One region of the Priestia sp. FSL P4-0332 genome, then DNA from elsewhere that is predicted to be linked to it. Evidence: a T-box and tRNA genes for the amino acid it is inferred to sense, from the RefSeq annotation. Region 1 holds a T-box; the other regions hold tRNA genes.

Evidence for each region. The T-box of region 1 lies ahead of thrS (threonine--tRNA ligase). A T-box ahead of a tRNA ligase gene usually reads a tRNA of that ligase, here a tRNA-Thr.
Region 2: it has a tRNA-Thr gene. The T-box ahead of thrS (threonine--tRNA ligase) is inferred to sense a tRNA for this amino acid. The anticodon was not compared.
Region 3: it has a tRNA-Thr gene. The T-box ahead of thrS (threonine--tRNA ligase) is inferred to sense a tRNA for this amino acid. The anticodon was not compared.
Region 4: it has a tRNA-Thr gene. The T-box ahead of thrS (threonine--tRNA ligase) is inferred to sense a tRNA for this amino acid. The anticodon was not compared.

The regions. Positions count from the first base shown of each region.
Region 1 is NZ_JBBOUA010000001.1:4,614,940-4,618,570, forward strand. Features, by position in the region: gene thrS (threonine--tRNA ligase) at 1-1,881, opposite strand, end outside; T-box leader at 1,926-2,174, opposite strand; gene ytxC (sporulation protein YtxC) at 2,235-3,095, opposite strand; gene dnaI (primosomal protein DnaI) at 3,192-3,631, opposite strand, start outside.
Region 2 is NZ_JBBOUA010000001.1:157,531-161,161, reverse strand. Features, by position in the region: gene MKY06_RS00955 (aspartyl-phosphate phosphatase Spo0E family protein) at 158-319, shown strand; gene rocF (arginase) at 402-1,301, opposite strand; tRNA gene MKY06_RS00945 (tRNA-Ala) at 1,465-1,540, opposite strand; tRNA gene MKY06_RS00940 (tRNA-Gly) at 1,562-1,636, opposite strand; tRNA gene MKY06_RS00935 (tRNA-Lys) at 1,646-1,718, opposite strand; tRNA gene MKY06_RS00930 (tRNA-Gln) at 1,723-1,797, opposite strand; tRNA gene MKY06_RS00925 (tRNA-Tyr) at 1,805-1,888, opposite strand; tRNA gene MKY06_RS00920 (tRNA-Thr) at 1,897-1,972, opposite strand; tRNA gene MKY06_RS00915 (tRNA-Val) at 1,977-2,052, opposite strand; tRNA gene MKY06_RS00910 (tRNA-Glu) at 2,076-2,150, opposite strand; tRNA gene MKY06_RS00905 (tRNA-Asn) at 2,154-2,228, opposite strand; rRNA gene rrf (5S ribosomal RNA) at 2,238-2,353, opposite strand; rRNA gene MKY06_RS00895 (23S ribosomal RNA) at 2,463-3,631, opposite strand, start outside.
Region 3 is NZ_JBBOUA010000001.1:410,566-414,196, reverse strand. Features, by position in the region: gene MKY06_RS02255 (B3/B4 domain-containing protein) at 1-492, shown strand, start outside; tRNA gene MKY06_RS02250 (tRNA-Gly) at 608-681, opposite strand; tRNA gene MKY06_RS02245 (tRNA-Leu) at 754-835, opposite strand; tRNA gene MKY06_RS02240 (tRNA-Leu) at 866-954, opposite strand; tRNA gene MKY06_RS02235 (tRNA-Cys) at 969-1,042, opposite strand; tRNA gene MKY06_RS02230 (tRNA-Gly) at 1,075-1,149, opposite strand; tRNA gene MKY06_RS02225 (tRNA-Gln) at 1,155-1,229, opposite strand; tRNA gene MKY06_RS02220 (tRNA-His) at 1,258-1,333, opposite strand; tRNA gene MKY06_RS02215 (tRNA-Trp) at 1,364-1,437, opposite strand; tRNA gene MKY06_RS02210 (tRNA-Tyr) at 1,443-1,526, opposite strand; tRNA gene MKY06_RS02205 (tRNA-Thr) at 1,537-1,612, opposite strand; tRNA gene MKY06_RS02200 (tRNA-Phe) at 1,638-1,713, opposite strand; tRNA gene MKY06_RS02195 (tRNA-Asp) at 1,729-1,804, opposite strand; tRNA gene MKY06_RS02190 (tRNA-Met) at 1,808-1,884, opposite strand; tRNA gene MKY06_RS02185 (tRNA-Val) at 1,896-1,971, opposite strand; tRNA gene MKY06_RS02180 (tRNA-Glu) at 1,995-2,069, opposite strand; tRNA gene MKY06_RS02175 (tRNA-Ser) at 2,091-2,182, opposite strand; tRNA gene MKY06_RS02170 (tRNA-Asn) at 2,186-2,260, opposite strand; rRNA gene rrf (5S ribosomal RNA) at 2,270-2,385, opposite strand; rRNA gene MKY06_RS02160 (23S ribosomal RNA) at 2,494-3,631, opposite strand, start outside.
Region 4 is NZ_JBBOUA010000001.1:4,768,049-4,771,679, forward strand. Features, by position in the region: tRNA gene MKY06_RS24940 (tRNA-Glu) at 1-1, opposite strand, end outside; tRNA gene MKY06_RS24945 (tRNA-Ser) at 22-112, opposite strand; tRNA gene MKY06_RS24950 (tRNA-Asn) at 116-190, opposite strand; tRNA gene MKY06_RS24955 (tRNA-Ile) at 194-270, opposite strand; tRNA gene MKY06_RS24960 (tRNA-Gly) at 277-350, opposite strand; tRNA gene MKY06_RS24965 (tRNA-His) at 362-437, opposite strand; tRNA gene MKY06_RS24970 (tRNA-Phe) at 448-523, opposite strand; tRNA gene MKY06_RS24975 (tRNA-Asp) at 532-607, opposite strand; tRNA gene MKY06_RS24980 (tRNA-Met) at 612-688, opposite strand; tRNA gene MKY06_RS24985 (tRNA-Ser) at 714-806, opposite strand; tRNA gene MKY06_RS24990 (tRNA-Met) at 834-910, opposite strand; tRNA gene MKY06_RS24995 (tRNA-Ala) at 941-1,016, opposite strand; tRNA gene MKY06_RS25000 (tRNA-Pro) at 1,022-1,098, opposite strand; tRNA gene MKY06_RS25005 (tRNA-Arg) at 1,103-1,179, opposite strand; tRNA gene MKY06_RS25010 (tRNA-Leu) at 1,189-1,277, opposite strand; tRNA gene MKY06_RS25015 (tRNA-Gly) at 1,292-1,366, opposite strand; tRNA gene MKY06_RS25020 (tRNA-Leu) at 1,390-1,471, opposite strand; tRNA gene MKY06_RS25025 (tRNA-Lys) at 1,485-1,560, opposite strand; tRNA gene MKY06_RS25030 (tRNA-Thr) at 1,569-1,644, opposite strand; tRNA gene MKY06_RS25035 (tRNA-Val) at 1,671-1,746, opposite strand; rRNA gene rrf (5S ribosomal RNA) at 1,756-1,871, opposite strand; rRNA gene MKY06_RS25045 (23S ribosomal RNA) at 1,981-3,631, opposite strand, start outside.

The DNA.
Region 1 (3,631 bases):
ACGTACGTTTACTGCTTTATCCTCTACTTCTTTATCCCCTACAACAAGCATATAAGGAATTTTTTGCATTTGAGCCTCACGGATTTTATAGCCGATTTTCTCATCGCGAGAATCAAGTTCCACACGAATACCCGCCAGCTGAAGCTGTTCTTGCACTTCTTTTGCATACTCAAGGTGAACGGTAGGTGATACCGGAATCACTTGAACTTGTACAGGTGCTAACCACGTTGGGAAAGCTCCTTTGTATTCTTCGATTAAGAAAGCTACAAAACGTTCCATTGTTGACACCACGCCGCGGTGAATAACAACCGGTCGATGTTGTTTTCCGTCTTCTCCTACATACGTTAAATCAAATCGTTCAGGAAGTAAGAAATCCAATTGAACCGTAGATAGCGTCTCTTCTTTACCAAGAGCTGTTTTAACTTGAACGTCTAGTTTTGGACCGTAGAATGCCGCTTCTCCTTCAGCTTCATAATAATCAAGGTCAAGCTCATCCATCGCGTCTTTTAACATGCTTTGTGCTTTTTCCCACATTGCATCATCATCAAAGTATTTTTCTGTATCTGCAGGGTCACGGTAAGATAGACGGAATGAATAATTTTCAAATCCAAAATCTTTATAAACCGCTTCAACTAAGCGAACTACACGAATAAATTCTTCTTTGATTTGGTCGGGACGTACAAAGATATGCGCATCATTTAGTGTCATGCCTCGAACACGCTGAAGTCCTGATAATGCTCCTGACATTTCGTAGCGGTGCATCGTTCCAAGCTCAGCAATACGGATTGGAAGCTCACGATAGCTGTGAATACCTTGTTTGTAAACCATCATGTGATGAGGACAGTTCATCGGACGAAGAACCAGGTCTTCGTTATCCATTTCCATTGCAGGGAACATGTCATCTTGGTAGTGCTCCCAGTGACCAGACGTTTTGTAAAGTTCTACACTTCCGAGCACTGGAGTGTAAACGTGCTGATAACCAAGGCTTACTTCTTTATCTACGATATAACGCTCGATAATACGGCGGATCGTCGCACCTTTTGGAAGCCATAAAGGCAGACCTTGTCCTACTTTTTGAGAATTTGTAAATAAGTTTAGCTCTTTACCAAGTTTACGGTGGTCACGTTCTTTTGCTTCTTCAAGAAGACGAAGATGCTCGTCTAAATCTGCTTTTGTAAAGAATGCTGTACCGTAAATACGCTGCAGCATTTGATTATCGCTGTCTCCGCGCCAATAAGCACCCGCCACGCTTAATAGTTTAAATTCTTTAATTTTGCCTGTTGACGGCACGTGCACGCCTCGGCAAAGGTCAAAGAATTCGCCTTGTTGGTAAATCGTAACCTTTTCACCTGCTGGAATCGCATCGATCAATTCAAGCTTTAGTTCATCGCCAACTTCTTTAAAAAGTTGAATGGCTTCTTCACGAGAAACTTCTTTTCGTTCAATTTCAATATTTGAATTAACGATTTTTTTCATTTCTTTTTCAATTTTACCTAAATCTTCAGGAGTAATTGATTCTTCCATATCGATGTCATAGTAAAAACCGTTTTCGATAACCGGCCCTACACCTAGCTGTACTTTTGTATCTTTGTACAAACGTTTGATTGCTTGAGCCATTAAATGCGCTGTACTGTGACGCATAATTTCAAGCGCTTCAGGAGCATCTTGCGTAATGATTTCAAGACTGCCATCTTGTTCAATTGGCGTACGTAAATCCAGCAGCTCGCCGTTTACTTTGCCTGCTAATGCTTTCTTCTTTAATCCCGGGCTAATAGAAGCCGCAATATCTTCTGTTGATGATCCTTTTGAATACTCTTTAACAGCTCCATCAGGAAATGTCATTTTGATTACTTCTGACACAACTTTCCACTCCTTTAACATAACTGAATAAACTTTTTGTAAAAACAAAAAACTCGTCCCTTATCAAAAGGGACGAGTTGTGTATACACGCGGTACCACCCTTGTTTCCTCTTCGTATCTTGGATAACCCAAAGAACCCGAAGCGGCTCGAGGTTTTATAACGGAAATTCCGTCAGTAATTACTAGAGGCTCTGCTCGTTTACTACTGAAGTTTAGAGGTGGTAAGAATATATTCCGTGTTAGGAGATTTTCAGCCTGGATCTCCCTCTCTACAAACCGTAAATATACACTCATGTCCTCATCATAACTTGTAACATATAGCTGTTTTTCAATATGCATTTATTATATTCATTTTCAAAATAGAAATCAACCTTTCACGTTATATTTTGCTTTTGATCAAACGGAAATTCATTTTTTTCGTATAACATAACTTTTTCTTGGAAGATATTTTGAATGGTATAAACAAAATCATGATCATGCTGGTCGCTATACAGATGAATAGCAGCTGGAGATAAACTTAGCAAAGGCGCGATAATAGTTGAGTCTATGTATAATGATTCTTGTTCAGATAAAAAGGCCTCTGCTAGAGCTGCACATTCACGTTCAGGAACATATCTACTATTGTGGTCGTACAACACAAACTTGTTTTTATTCAAGTGCATTACATACACATCGCCTGTAGATAACTGTCTTTCATTAGCTGCTTGACGCAGCTGATGAATAAGAATTTGATAGTCTTGTTCAAGCTTATATTCATCAATCGCCAGCTCGGCATAATAGCGCAGCCGCTCTTGATATTCTTTTAAGCGGAATTGGAGAAAAGACTCAAAGGTGAATGTTACATTATGAATGAAGAAGTCTTGAAGAGCCTGGCGGATAAGTAATTCTCTTGGAAGAGAAAATGTTTTTTGCGGAATTTCGCCTCTCTCTCCTTCCATAATCCCCCCCATAATTTGAAGCAGCAAATCTTGCTCTTCCTCTTCTGAATAGAAAAATTGTTCTTTTAATATGTTTACCATCATCTTTTTTTCTTTCTTTTTTAAAATTACGTGGGTTAATACCGGTATCACCATGTCTTGTAAAACGGCCTCTCTATTGTATGTCTCATCAATGACTAAAAGCTGATTATTCACCAGCTTCAAGCACTGTGAACCATACGATAAAGCGCTTCGCTTCGCGCATAAAGACTCATATACAACGACTGCGTCTTCTACATATTTAAAGAATATTTTCATTCCTCATAGCCCCCCTTTGGACACGCTTTATTAATGTATATGGGGCAACATGCAAAAAAATGAGCAAGTCGTTACAAGAAATGTAAAACGACCTGCTCATCTATTTCGTTTATTCTCTCCATTCATTTCAACAGGAATGGCTAGAGACTTAATTCGTTCCATGACACGAGCGGCTTTGAGCTCTTCCTGCTCGCCTCTTTGGGTATAAGTCAAATGATGTTGAAGCTCTTTAAAATTTAAATTCGAGCTGAAAAATGTCGGCAAATTTTCGAGCATACGGAATTGTAAAATGGTTCCGAGCACATCGTCTCGCATCCAGCTCGTTACGGATTCTGCTCCGAGATCATCAAGCATAAGAACCGGTACTTTTTTGACATACTCTATTTTCTCATTGAAACTTTGATCTTGAAACGAACCTTTTAACTCACGCAAAAACTCCGGGACATACAGAATGGTAGATTTCACTTTCTTTTCGGCTAACGCATTGGCAATTGCTCCAAGAAAATACGTTTTCCCCACACCAAACGAACCGTGTA
Region 2 (3,631 bases), 4.5 Mb from region 1:
TTACCTCCGCCCATTGCGGGATAGTATATATACGTGTACTTTATCATAAAGTTTCACTTATGCTTAATTATTTTAACAAAAATTTGTCAAATACGTTTAAAAAGATCGTACGTAGGTTATGTAATTAGTATAGATGAAAAGAAGAGGAGTGGAAAGCTTGACTCATACAAAAGAGAACCTTTTGAATCAAATTGAAGAATGTAGAAATAACATGGTCACTCTTGCAGCAGAAAACCCTTTATCATCACTAACAGTAGTGAGAGTAAGTTCAGAGCTAGATGGTTTATTAAATGAATATGAAAAGTTTTTCTCTATATAAAGAAGCTCTCGAATCCGAACTAAGAGCTTCTTTTTTTTATCTTCATATATATTTCATGTACCTTTTGGTAGGTACTAATGTTTTATACTAATTTCTCTCCTAAAAGTGAGCCCATTAATGCAACAGCTACGGTAGCTGTTTTATTCCGTTCATCTAAAATAGGATTTACTTCCACAAACTCAGCAGAAGTGATTAGCTGAGATTCTGCTAACATCTCCATAGCTAAATGACTTTCTCTGTAGCTTATTCCACCGATAACTGGCGTTCCTACTCCAGGTGCATCATGTGGATCCAATCCATCTAAATCGAGTGATAGATGAACGCCATCTGTTTTATCACGCAAATATAAAATTGTTTCTTCCATTACTTTTGTCATACCCATTCGATCTATCTCATGCATCGTATACACTTTAATCCCTTTTTCCTTTATTAACTCTTTTTCTCCTTCATCTAAAGAACGTGCTCCGATAATCACAATATTTTCCGGCTTGACTTTAGGTGTATAACCACCAATTCGAGTCAATGCGTCGTCTCCTATACCTATACTTGCCGCCAATGGCATACCGTGAATATTTCCTGAAGGAGACGTATCTGCTGTATTCAAATCTCCGTGTGCATCATACCAAATCACGCCCAAGTTTTTATAATGACGACTTACTCCTGCTAGTGTTCCGATAGCGATGCTGTGATCTCCCCCCAGTACTAAAGGAAACCTTTTATTTGTAATAACATCACTTACGGTCTGAGCAAGCCTCTCGCTAGCATCTGCTACAGCTTTTAAATTCTTTAAGTTTGTATTTTCATCACTATGTACTCGTTCAGCTAAGGCAATTTCAATATTCCCTTTATCTTCTACACTATATCCAATATTCTCGATGCGTTCAATAACACCTGCATATCGTATCGCACTTGGCCCCATATCGACCCCTCGGCGAGTTTGACCTAAATCCATTGGTACTCCAATAATTGAAAGCTTATTCATAATATGTCCCCCCATCACAAATGTTGCTACTCTCCTATTGTAACGGCTAAATGAGCGATGGCTCAACTCGACACTTTTTTGAATATATATACAATTCTAATTTGTAGAAACTACATAAAAAAACCTTTAAGCAATTTGCTTAAAGGTTGTATGTTTATATGTATGGTGGAGCCTAGCGGGATCGAACCGCTGACCTCCTGCGTGCAAGGCAGGCGCTCTCCCAGCTGAGCTAAGGCCCCAATATCTTTTTTATATAGAAATGGAGCGGAAGACGAGGTTCGAACTCGCGACCCCCACCTTGGCAAGGTGGTGTTCTACCACTGAACTACTTCCGCTTATTAAAATGAGCCATGAAGGACTCGAACCTTCGACCCTCTGATTAAAAGTCAGATGCTCTACCAACTGAGCTAATGGCTCTCTATGGCTGGGCTAGCTGGATTCGAACCAACGCATGACGGAATCAAAATCCGTTGCCTTACCGCTTGGCGATAGCCCAATAAAAATGGTGGAGGGGGGCAGATTCGAACTGCCGAACCCGAAGGAGCGGATTTACAGTCCGCCGCGTTTAGCCACTTCGCTACCCCTCCAATATAAATGGTGCCGGCAAGAGGACTTGAACCCCCAACCTACTGATTACAAGTCAGTTGCTCTACCAGTTGAGCTACACCGGCACGGTGGTGGAGGATGACGGGATCGAACCGCCGACCCCCTGCTTGTAAGGCAGGTGCTCTCCCAGCTGAGCTAATCCTCCACTATTATGTAGATAAAAATAAATGGTGACCCGTACGGGATTCGAACCCGTGTTACCGCCGTGAAAGGGCGGTGTCTTAACCGCTTGACCAACGGGCCAGTTGGCTCCACAGGTAGGACTCGAACCTACGACCGATCGGTTAACAGCCGATAGCTCTACCACTGAGCTACTGTGGAATAATAAAAGCCTGGCAACGTCCTACTCTCACAGGGACAAAGTCCCAACTACCATTGGCGCTAAAGAGCTTAACTTCCGTGTTCGGTATGGGAACGGGTGTGACCTCTTCGCTATCGCCACCAGACATATTATATTATACATGATTTCCAAAAGAAAGCAAGACTTTTTTAAAAAGTTTTGTTCTCTCAAAACTAGGTAACAGTTTGCTGAGTAAAGCTTACGCTTTTAAAGTTTTGGTTAAGTCCTCGATCGATTAGTATCAGTCAGCTACACATGTCGCCACGCTTCCACCTCTGACCTATCAACCTGATCATCTTTCAGGGATCTTACTAGCTTGCGCTATGGGAAATCTCATCTTGAGGGGGGCTTCATGCTTAGATGCTTTCAGCACTTATCCCGTCCACACATAGCTACCCAGCGATGCCTTTGGCAAGACAACTGGTACACCAGCGGTGTGTCCATCCCGGTCCTCTCGTACTAAGGACAGCTCCTCTCAAATTTCCTACGCCCACGACGGATAGGGACCGAACTGTCTCACGACGTTCTGAACCCAGCTCGCGTACCGCTTTAATGGGCGAACAGCCCAACCCTTGGGACCGACTACAGCCCCAGGATGCGATGAGCCGACATCGAGGTGCCAAACCTCCCCGTCGATGTGGACTCTTGGGGGAGATAAGCCTGTTATCCCCGGGGTAGCTTTTATCCGTTGAGCGATGGCCCTTCCATGCGGAACCACCGGATCACTAAGCCCGACTTTCGTCCCTGCTCGACTTGTAGGTCTCGCAGTCAAGCTCCCTTGTGCCTTTACACTCTACGAATGATTTCCAACCATTCTGAGGGAACCTTTGGGCGCCTCCGTTACATTTTAGGAGGCGACCGCCCCAGTCAAACTGCCCACCTGACACTGTCTCCCGGCCCGATCAGGGCCGCGGGTTAGAATTTCAATACAGCCAGGGTAGTATCCCACCGACGCCTCCACCGAAGCTAGCGCTCCGGCTTCTCAGGCTCCTACCTATCCTGTACAAGCTGTACCAAAATTCAATATCAGGCTACAGTAAAGCTCCACGGGGTCTTTCCGTCCTGTCGCGGGTAACCTGCATCTTCACAGGTACTATAATTTCACCGAGTCTCTCGTTGAGACAGTGCCCAGATCGTTACGCCTTTCGTGCGGGTCGGAACTTACCCGACAAGGAATTTCGCTACCTTAGGACCGTTATAGTTACGGCCGCCGTTTACTGGGGCTTCGATTCAGAGCTTCTCCCAAAGGATAACCCCTCCTCTTAACCTTCCAGCACCGGGCAGGCGTCAGCCCCTATACTTCGCCTTGCGGCTTCGCAGAGACCTGTGTTTTTGCTAAACAGTCGCCTGGGCCTATTCACTGCGGCTCTCTCGGGCTATACAC
Region 3 (3,631 bases), 4.2 Mb from region 1:
GAAGGTGTTAGCGAGTGGAGAAAGCTTTTCAAAACATTTGGAACTGATCCAAGTAAATACCGTCCTTCTATAGAAGCTTTAATTAGAAGAATAGGAAAACAAACGTATTTGCCTTCTATCAATTCTGCTGTGGACATTAATAACTTTTTTTCATTGCAATATGAAGTCCCAATTGGAATTTATGATTCCTCTAATTTAGAAGGCCCCATCGAATTTACTATCGGTAAAAAAGAAGAGTCTTATGAAGCTCTAAATGAACGTAATATTTCTTTAGAAAATAAAATCATTTCAAAAGATGCCCTAGGAGCTTTCGGAAGCCCTTATGTCGATTCTAACCGAGCGTACGTAACTGAAAAGACAACACAAGCTGTACAGTTCATTTATTTAAAGCCTTCACTTTCAGAAGAACAGGCTTATAAACTAACTAAATCCCTAAGTGACATGTTCATTCAAATTCACGGCGGCGAAGCAACCTATCAAGTCATTAACTGATGTACGTAAATATAGCGTCTATCTTGAAAAGATAGACGCTATATTTACGTTAAAAATAAAAAACGCAACATCTCAGCTTTGAAAGCGAGACACTGCGTTGTGATAACAATATGTATGGAGCGGGTGATGAGAATCGAACTCACGACATCAGCTTGGAAGGCTGAGGTTTTACCACTAAACTACACCCGCAAATATTATCAAAATTTGTCGACCGATAAGTAAAAATAAAAACAGGAATCATCCTGTCAAATAAAGCTAAAGTACCGATGGTCGGGGTCGAACCGACACTCCCGAAGGAACACGATTTTGAGTCGTGCGCGTCTGCCAATTCCGCCACATCGGCAAAATAAAAAAGGCAAGTTAAAATTATAAATGGTGCCGAGGGCCGGACTTGAACCGGCACGGTAGTCACCTACCGCAGGATTTTAAGTCCTGTGTGTCTGCCAATTCCACCACCCCGGCAGCTTGTAAATAAATGGAGGCGGCAACCGGATTTGAACCGGTGATAAAGGTTTTGCAGACCTCTGCCTTACCACTTGGCTATGCCGCCATTTACTCAAGACTAAATAACTTTATTAAAATTGGAGCGGAAGACGAGGTTCGAACTCGCGACCCCCACCTTGGCAAGGTGGTGTTCTACCACTGAACTACTTCCGCATATATGGCTGGGCTAGCTGGATTCGAACCAACGCATGACGGAATCAAAATCCGTTGCCTTACCGCTTGGCGATAGCCCAATATTGAAATATGCATATCATTTATAAATGGGGCGACTGATGGGAATCGAACCCACGAATGCCGGAACCACAATCCGGTGCGTTAACCACTTCGCCACAATCGCCACGTATATATGCAATGTTATTTTTATAATTGGCAGGGGCAGTAGGAATCGAACCCACACTGACGGTTTTGGAGACCGTAGTTCTACCTTTAAACTATGCCCCTGTAAATGGTGGAGGGGGGCAGATTCGAACTGCCGAACCCGAAGGAGCGGATTTACAGTCCGCCGCGTTTAGCCACTTCGCTACCCCTCCACAATAACTGTGGTGCCGGCAAGAGGACTTGAACCCCCAACCTACTGATTACAAGTCAGTTGCTCTACCAGTTGAGCTACACCGGCATTTTAAAAACAAATGTTTTTAAAATGGTGGCTCGGGACGGAATCGAACCGCCGACACAAGGATTTTCAGTCCTTTGCTCTACCAACTGAGCTACCGAGCCTTATTAAATTTAAAATGGCGGTCCCGACGGGAATCGAACCCGCGATCTCCTGCGTGACAGGCAGGCATGTTAACCGCTACACCACGGGACCACTTGGTTGCGGGGACAGGATTTGAACCTGCGACCTTCGGGTTATGAGCCCGACGAGCTACCGAACTGCTCCACCCCGCGATGATAATATATGGTGGAGGATGACGGGATCGAACCGCCGACCCCCTGCTTGTAAGGCAGGTGCTCTCCCAGCTGAGCTAATCCTCCACTATTATGTAGATAAAAATAAATGGTGACCCGTACGGGATTCGAACCCGTGTTACCGCCGTGAAAGGGCGGTGTCTTAACCGCTTGACCAACGGGCCACTGTGCTAATTAAATAAAAATGGCGGAGAGCAAGGGATTTGAACCCTTGAGACAGCGTTAACCGCCTACACGATTTCCAATCGTGCTCCTTCGGCCACTCGGACAGCTCTCCAAATGGCTCCACAGGTAGGACTCGAACCTACGACCGATCGGTTAACAGCCGATAGCTCTACCACTGAGCTACTGTGGAATAATAACAGCCTGGCAACGTCCTACTCTCACAGGGACAAAGTCCCAACTACCATTGGCGCTAAAGAGCTTAACTTCCGTGTTCGGTATGGGAACGGGTGTGACCTCTTCGCTATCGCCACCAGACATATTATATTATACATGATTTCCAAAAGAAAGCAAGACTTTTTTGAAAAGTTTTGTTCTCTCAAAACTAGGTAACAGTTTGCTGAGTAAAGCTTACGCTTTTAAAGTTTGGTTAAGTCCTCGATCGATTAGTATCAGTCAGCTACACATGTCGCCACGCTTCCACCTCTGACCTATCAACCTGATCATCTTTCAGGGATCTTACTAGCTTGCGCTATGGGAAATCTCATCTTGAGGGGGGCTTCATGCTTAGATGCTTTCAGCACTTATCCCGTCCACACATAGCTACCCAGCGATGCCTTTGGCAAGACAACTGGTACACCAGCGGTGTGTCCATCCCGGTCCTCTCGTACTAAGGACAGCTCCTCTCAAATTTCCTACGCCCACGACGGATAGGGACCGAACTGTCTCACGACGTTCTGAACCCAGCTCGCGTACCGCTTTAATGGGCGAACAGCCCAACCCTTGGGACCGACTACAGCCCCAGGATGCGATGAGCCGACATCGAGGTGCCAAACCTCCCCGTCGATGTGGACTCTTGGGGGAGATAAGCCTGTTATCCCCGGGGTAGCTTTTATCCGTTGAGCGATGGCCCTTCCATGCGGAACCACCGGATCACTAAGCCCGACTTTCGTCCCTGCTCGACTTGTAGGTCTCGCAGTCAAGCTCCCTTGTGCCTTTACACTCTACGAATGATTTCCAACCATTCTGAGGGAACCTTTGGGCGCCTCCGTTACATTTTAGGAGGCGACCGCCCCAGTCAAACTGCCCACCTGACACTGTCTCCCGGCCCGATCAGGGCCGCGGGTTAGAATTTCAATACAGCCAGGGTAGTATCCCACCGACGCCTCCACCGAAGCTAGCGCTCCGGCTTCTCAGGCTCCTACCTATCCTGTACAAGCTGTACCAAAATTCAATATCAGGCTACAGTAAAGCTCCACGGGGTCTTTCCGTCCTGTCGCGGGTAACCTGCATCTTCACAGGTACTATAATTTCACCGAGTCTCTCGTTGAGACAGTGCCCAGATCGTTACGCCTTTCGTGCGGGTCGGAACTTACCCGACAAGGAATTTCGCTACCTTAGGACCGTTATAGTTACGGCCGCCGTTTACTGGGGCTTCGATTCAGAGCTTCTCCCAAAGGATAACCCCTCCTCTTAACCTTCCAGCACCGGGCAGGCGTCAGCCCCTATACTTCGCCTTGCGGCTTCGCAGAGACCTGTGTTTTTGCTAAACAGTCGCCTGGGC
Region 4 (3,631 bases), 150 kb from region 1:
CATATTTAAATTTAAAACGACTGGCGGAGAAGGAGGGATTTGAACCCTCGCGCCGCTTACACGACCTACACCCTTAGCAGGGGCGCCTCTTCAGCCACTTGAGTACTTCTCCATATGGCTCCACAGGTAGGACTCGAACCTACGACCGATCGGTTAACAGCCGATAGCTCTACCACTGAGCTACTGTGGAATATGGTGGGCCTAAGTGGACTCGAACCACCGACCTCACGCTTATCAGGCGTGCGCTCTAACCAGCTGAGCTATAGGCCCTTCATTTGGAGCGGGTGATGAGAATCGAACTCACGACATCAGCTTGGAAGGCTGAGGTTTTACCACTAAACTACACCCGCGTTACTTAAGATGGGGCGACTGATGGGAATCGAACCCACGAATGCCGGAACCACAATCCGGTGCGTTAACCACTTCGCCACAATCGCCGTCTTAAAATGGTGGCTCGGGACGGAATCGAACCGCCGACACAAGGATTTTCAGTCCTTTGCTCTACCAACTGAGCTACCGAGCCAAACAAAATGGCGGTCCCGACGGGAATCGAACCCGCGATCTCCTGCGTGACAGGCAGGCATGTTAACCGCTACACCACGGGACCACTTTGGTTGCGGGGACAGGATTTGAACCTGCGACCTTCGGGTTATGAGCCCGACGAGCTACCGAACTGCTCCACCCCGCGATGATATGAATATGATATAAATAAATGGCGGAGGAAGAGGGATTCGAACCCCCGCGGGCTTTAACACCCCTGTCGGTTTTCAAGACCGATCCCTTCAGCCGGACTTGGGTATTCCTCCGTATATTTATAACAAATGTAACTTATATGGTAGCGGCGGAGGGAGTCGAACCCACGACCTCACGGGTATGAACCGTACGCTCTAGCCAGCTGAGCTACACCGCCATATTATTCGTTACAATTATTCAGTTTAATTGGTGGAGCCTAGCGGGATCGAACCGCTGACCTCCTGCGTGCAAGGCAGGCGCTCTCCCAGCTGAGCTAAGGCCCCTTAAATGGTCGGGAAGACAGGATTCGAACCTGCGACCCCTTGGTCCCAAACCAAGTGCTCTACCAAGCTGAGCTACTTCCCGTTTATGGCGCGCCCGAGAGGAGTCGAACCCCTAACCTTTTGATCCGTAGTCAAACGCTCTATCCAATTGAGCTACGGGCGCTTATTAAAATGGTGCCGAGGGCCGGACTTGAACCGGCACGGTAGTCACCTACCGCAGGATTTTAAGTCCTGTGTGTCTGCCAATTCCACCACCCCGGCAGGACTTATATATGTGGAGCGGAAGACGAGGTTCGAACTCGCGACCCCCACCTTGGCAAGGTGGTGTTCTACCACTGAACTACTTCCGCGCATATATGAAATTAATGAAAGATGCGGGTGAAGGGACTTGAACCCCCACGTCGTAAGACACTAGATCCTAAGTCTAGCGCGTCTGCCAATTCCGCCACACCCGCGTGTGAATATAAATGGTGAGCCATGAAGGACTCGAACCTTCGACCCTCTGATTAAAAGTCAGATGCTCTACCAACTGAGCTAATGGCTCGAAAAAAATGGTGCCGGCAAGAGGACTTGAACCCCCAACCTACTGATTACAAGTCAGTTGCTCTACCAATTGAGCTACACCGGCGTGCAATCTCTGACTTAAATAGTCGATGGTGGAGGATGACGGGATCGAACCGCCGACCCCCTGCTTGTAAGGCAGGTGCTCTCCCAGCTGAGCTAATCCTCCGATATATAAGCCTGGCAACGTCCTACTCTCACAGGGACAAAGTCCCAACTACCATTGGCGCTAAAGAGCTTAACTTCCGTGTTCGGTATGGGAACGGGTGTGACCTCTTCGCTATCGCCACCAGACATATTATATTATACACTATTTTATAAAGAAAGCAATACTTTTTTTCGAAAGATTTATTCTTTCAAAACTAGATAACAGCTTGCTGAGTAAAGCTTACGCTTTTAAAGTTTGGTTAAGTCCTCGATCGATTAGTATCAGTCAGCTACACATGTCGCCACGCTTCCACCTCTGACCTATCAACCTGATCATCTTTCAGGGATCTTACTAGCTTGCGCTATGGGAAATCTCATCTTGAGGGGGGCTTCATGCTTAGATGCTTTCAGCACTTATCCCGTCCACACATAGCTACCCAGCGATGCCTTTGGCAAGACAACTGGTACACCAGCGGTGTGTCCATCCCGGTCCTCTCGTACTAAGGACAGCTCCTCTCAAATTTCCTACGCCCACGACGGATAGGGACCGAACTGTCTCACGACGTTCTGAACCCAGCTCGCGTACCGCTTTAATGGGCGAACAGCCCAACCCTTGGGACCGACTACAGCCCCAGGATGCGATGAGCCGACATCGAGGTGCCAAACCTCCCCGTCGATGTGGACTCTTGGGGGAGATAAGCCTGTTATCCCCGGGGTAGCTTTTATCCGTTGAGCGATGGCCCTTCCATGCGGAACCACCGGATCACTAAGCCCGACTTTCGTCCCTGCTCGACTTGTAGGTCTCGCAGTCAAGCTCCCTTGTGCCTTTACACTCTACGAATGATTTCCAACCATTCTGAGGGAACCTTTGGGCGCCTCCGTTACATTTTAGGAGGCGACCGCCCCAGTCAAACTGCCCACCTGACACTGTCTCCCGGCCCGATCAGGGCCGCGGGTTAGAATTTCAATACAGCCAGGGTAGTATCCCACCGACGCCTCCACCGAAGCTAGCGCTCCGGCTTCTCAGGCTCCTACCTATCCTGTACAAGCTGTACCAAAATTCAATATCAGGCTACAGTAAAGCTCCACGGGGTCTTTCCGTCCTGTCGCGGGTAACCTGCATCTTCACAGGTACTATAATTTCACCGAGTCTCTCGTTGAGACAGTGCCCAGATCGTTACGCCTTTCGTGCGGGTCGGAACTTACCCGACAAGGAATTTCGCTACCTTAGGACCGTTATAGTTACGGCCGCCGTTTACTGGGGCTTCGATTCAGAGCTTCTCCCAAAGGATAACCCCTCCTCTTAACCTTCCAGCACCGGGCAGGCGTCAGCCCCTATACTTCGCCTTGCGGCTTCGCAGAGACCTGTGTTTTTGCTAAACAGTCGCCTGGGCCTATTCACTGCGGCTCTCTCGGGCTATACACCCTACCAGAGCACCCCTTCTCCCGAAGTTACGGGGTCATTTTGCCGAGTTCCTTAACGAGAGTTCTCTCGATCACCTTAGGATTCTCTCCTCGCCTACCTGTGTCGGTTTGCGGTACGGGCACCTCCCGCCTCGCTAGAGGCTTTTCTTGGCAGTGTGGAATCAGGAACTTCGGTACTATAATTCCCTCGTCATCACAGCTCAGCCTTTATGATGAGCGGATTTGCCTACTCATCAGCCTAACTGCTTGAACGCGCATATCCAGCAGCGCGCTTACCCTATCCTACTGCGTCCCCCCATTACTCAAACGGCGGGGAGGTGGTACAGGAATATCAACCTGTTGGCCATCGCCTACGCTTTTCAGCCTCGGCTTAGGTCCCGACTAACCCTGAGCGGACGAGCCTTCCTCAGGAAACCTTAGGCATTCGGTGGACAAGATTCTCACTTGTCTTTCGCTACTCATACCGGCATTCTCACTTCTAA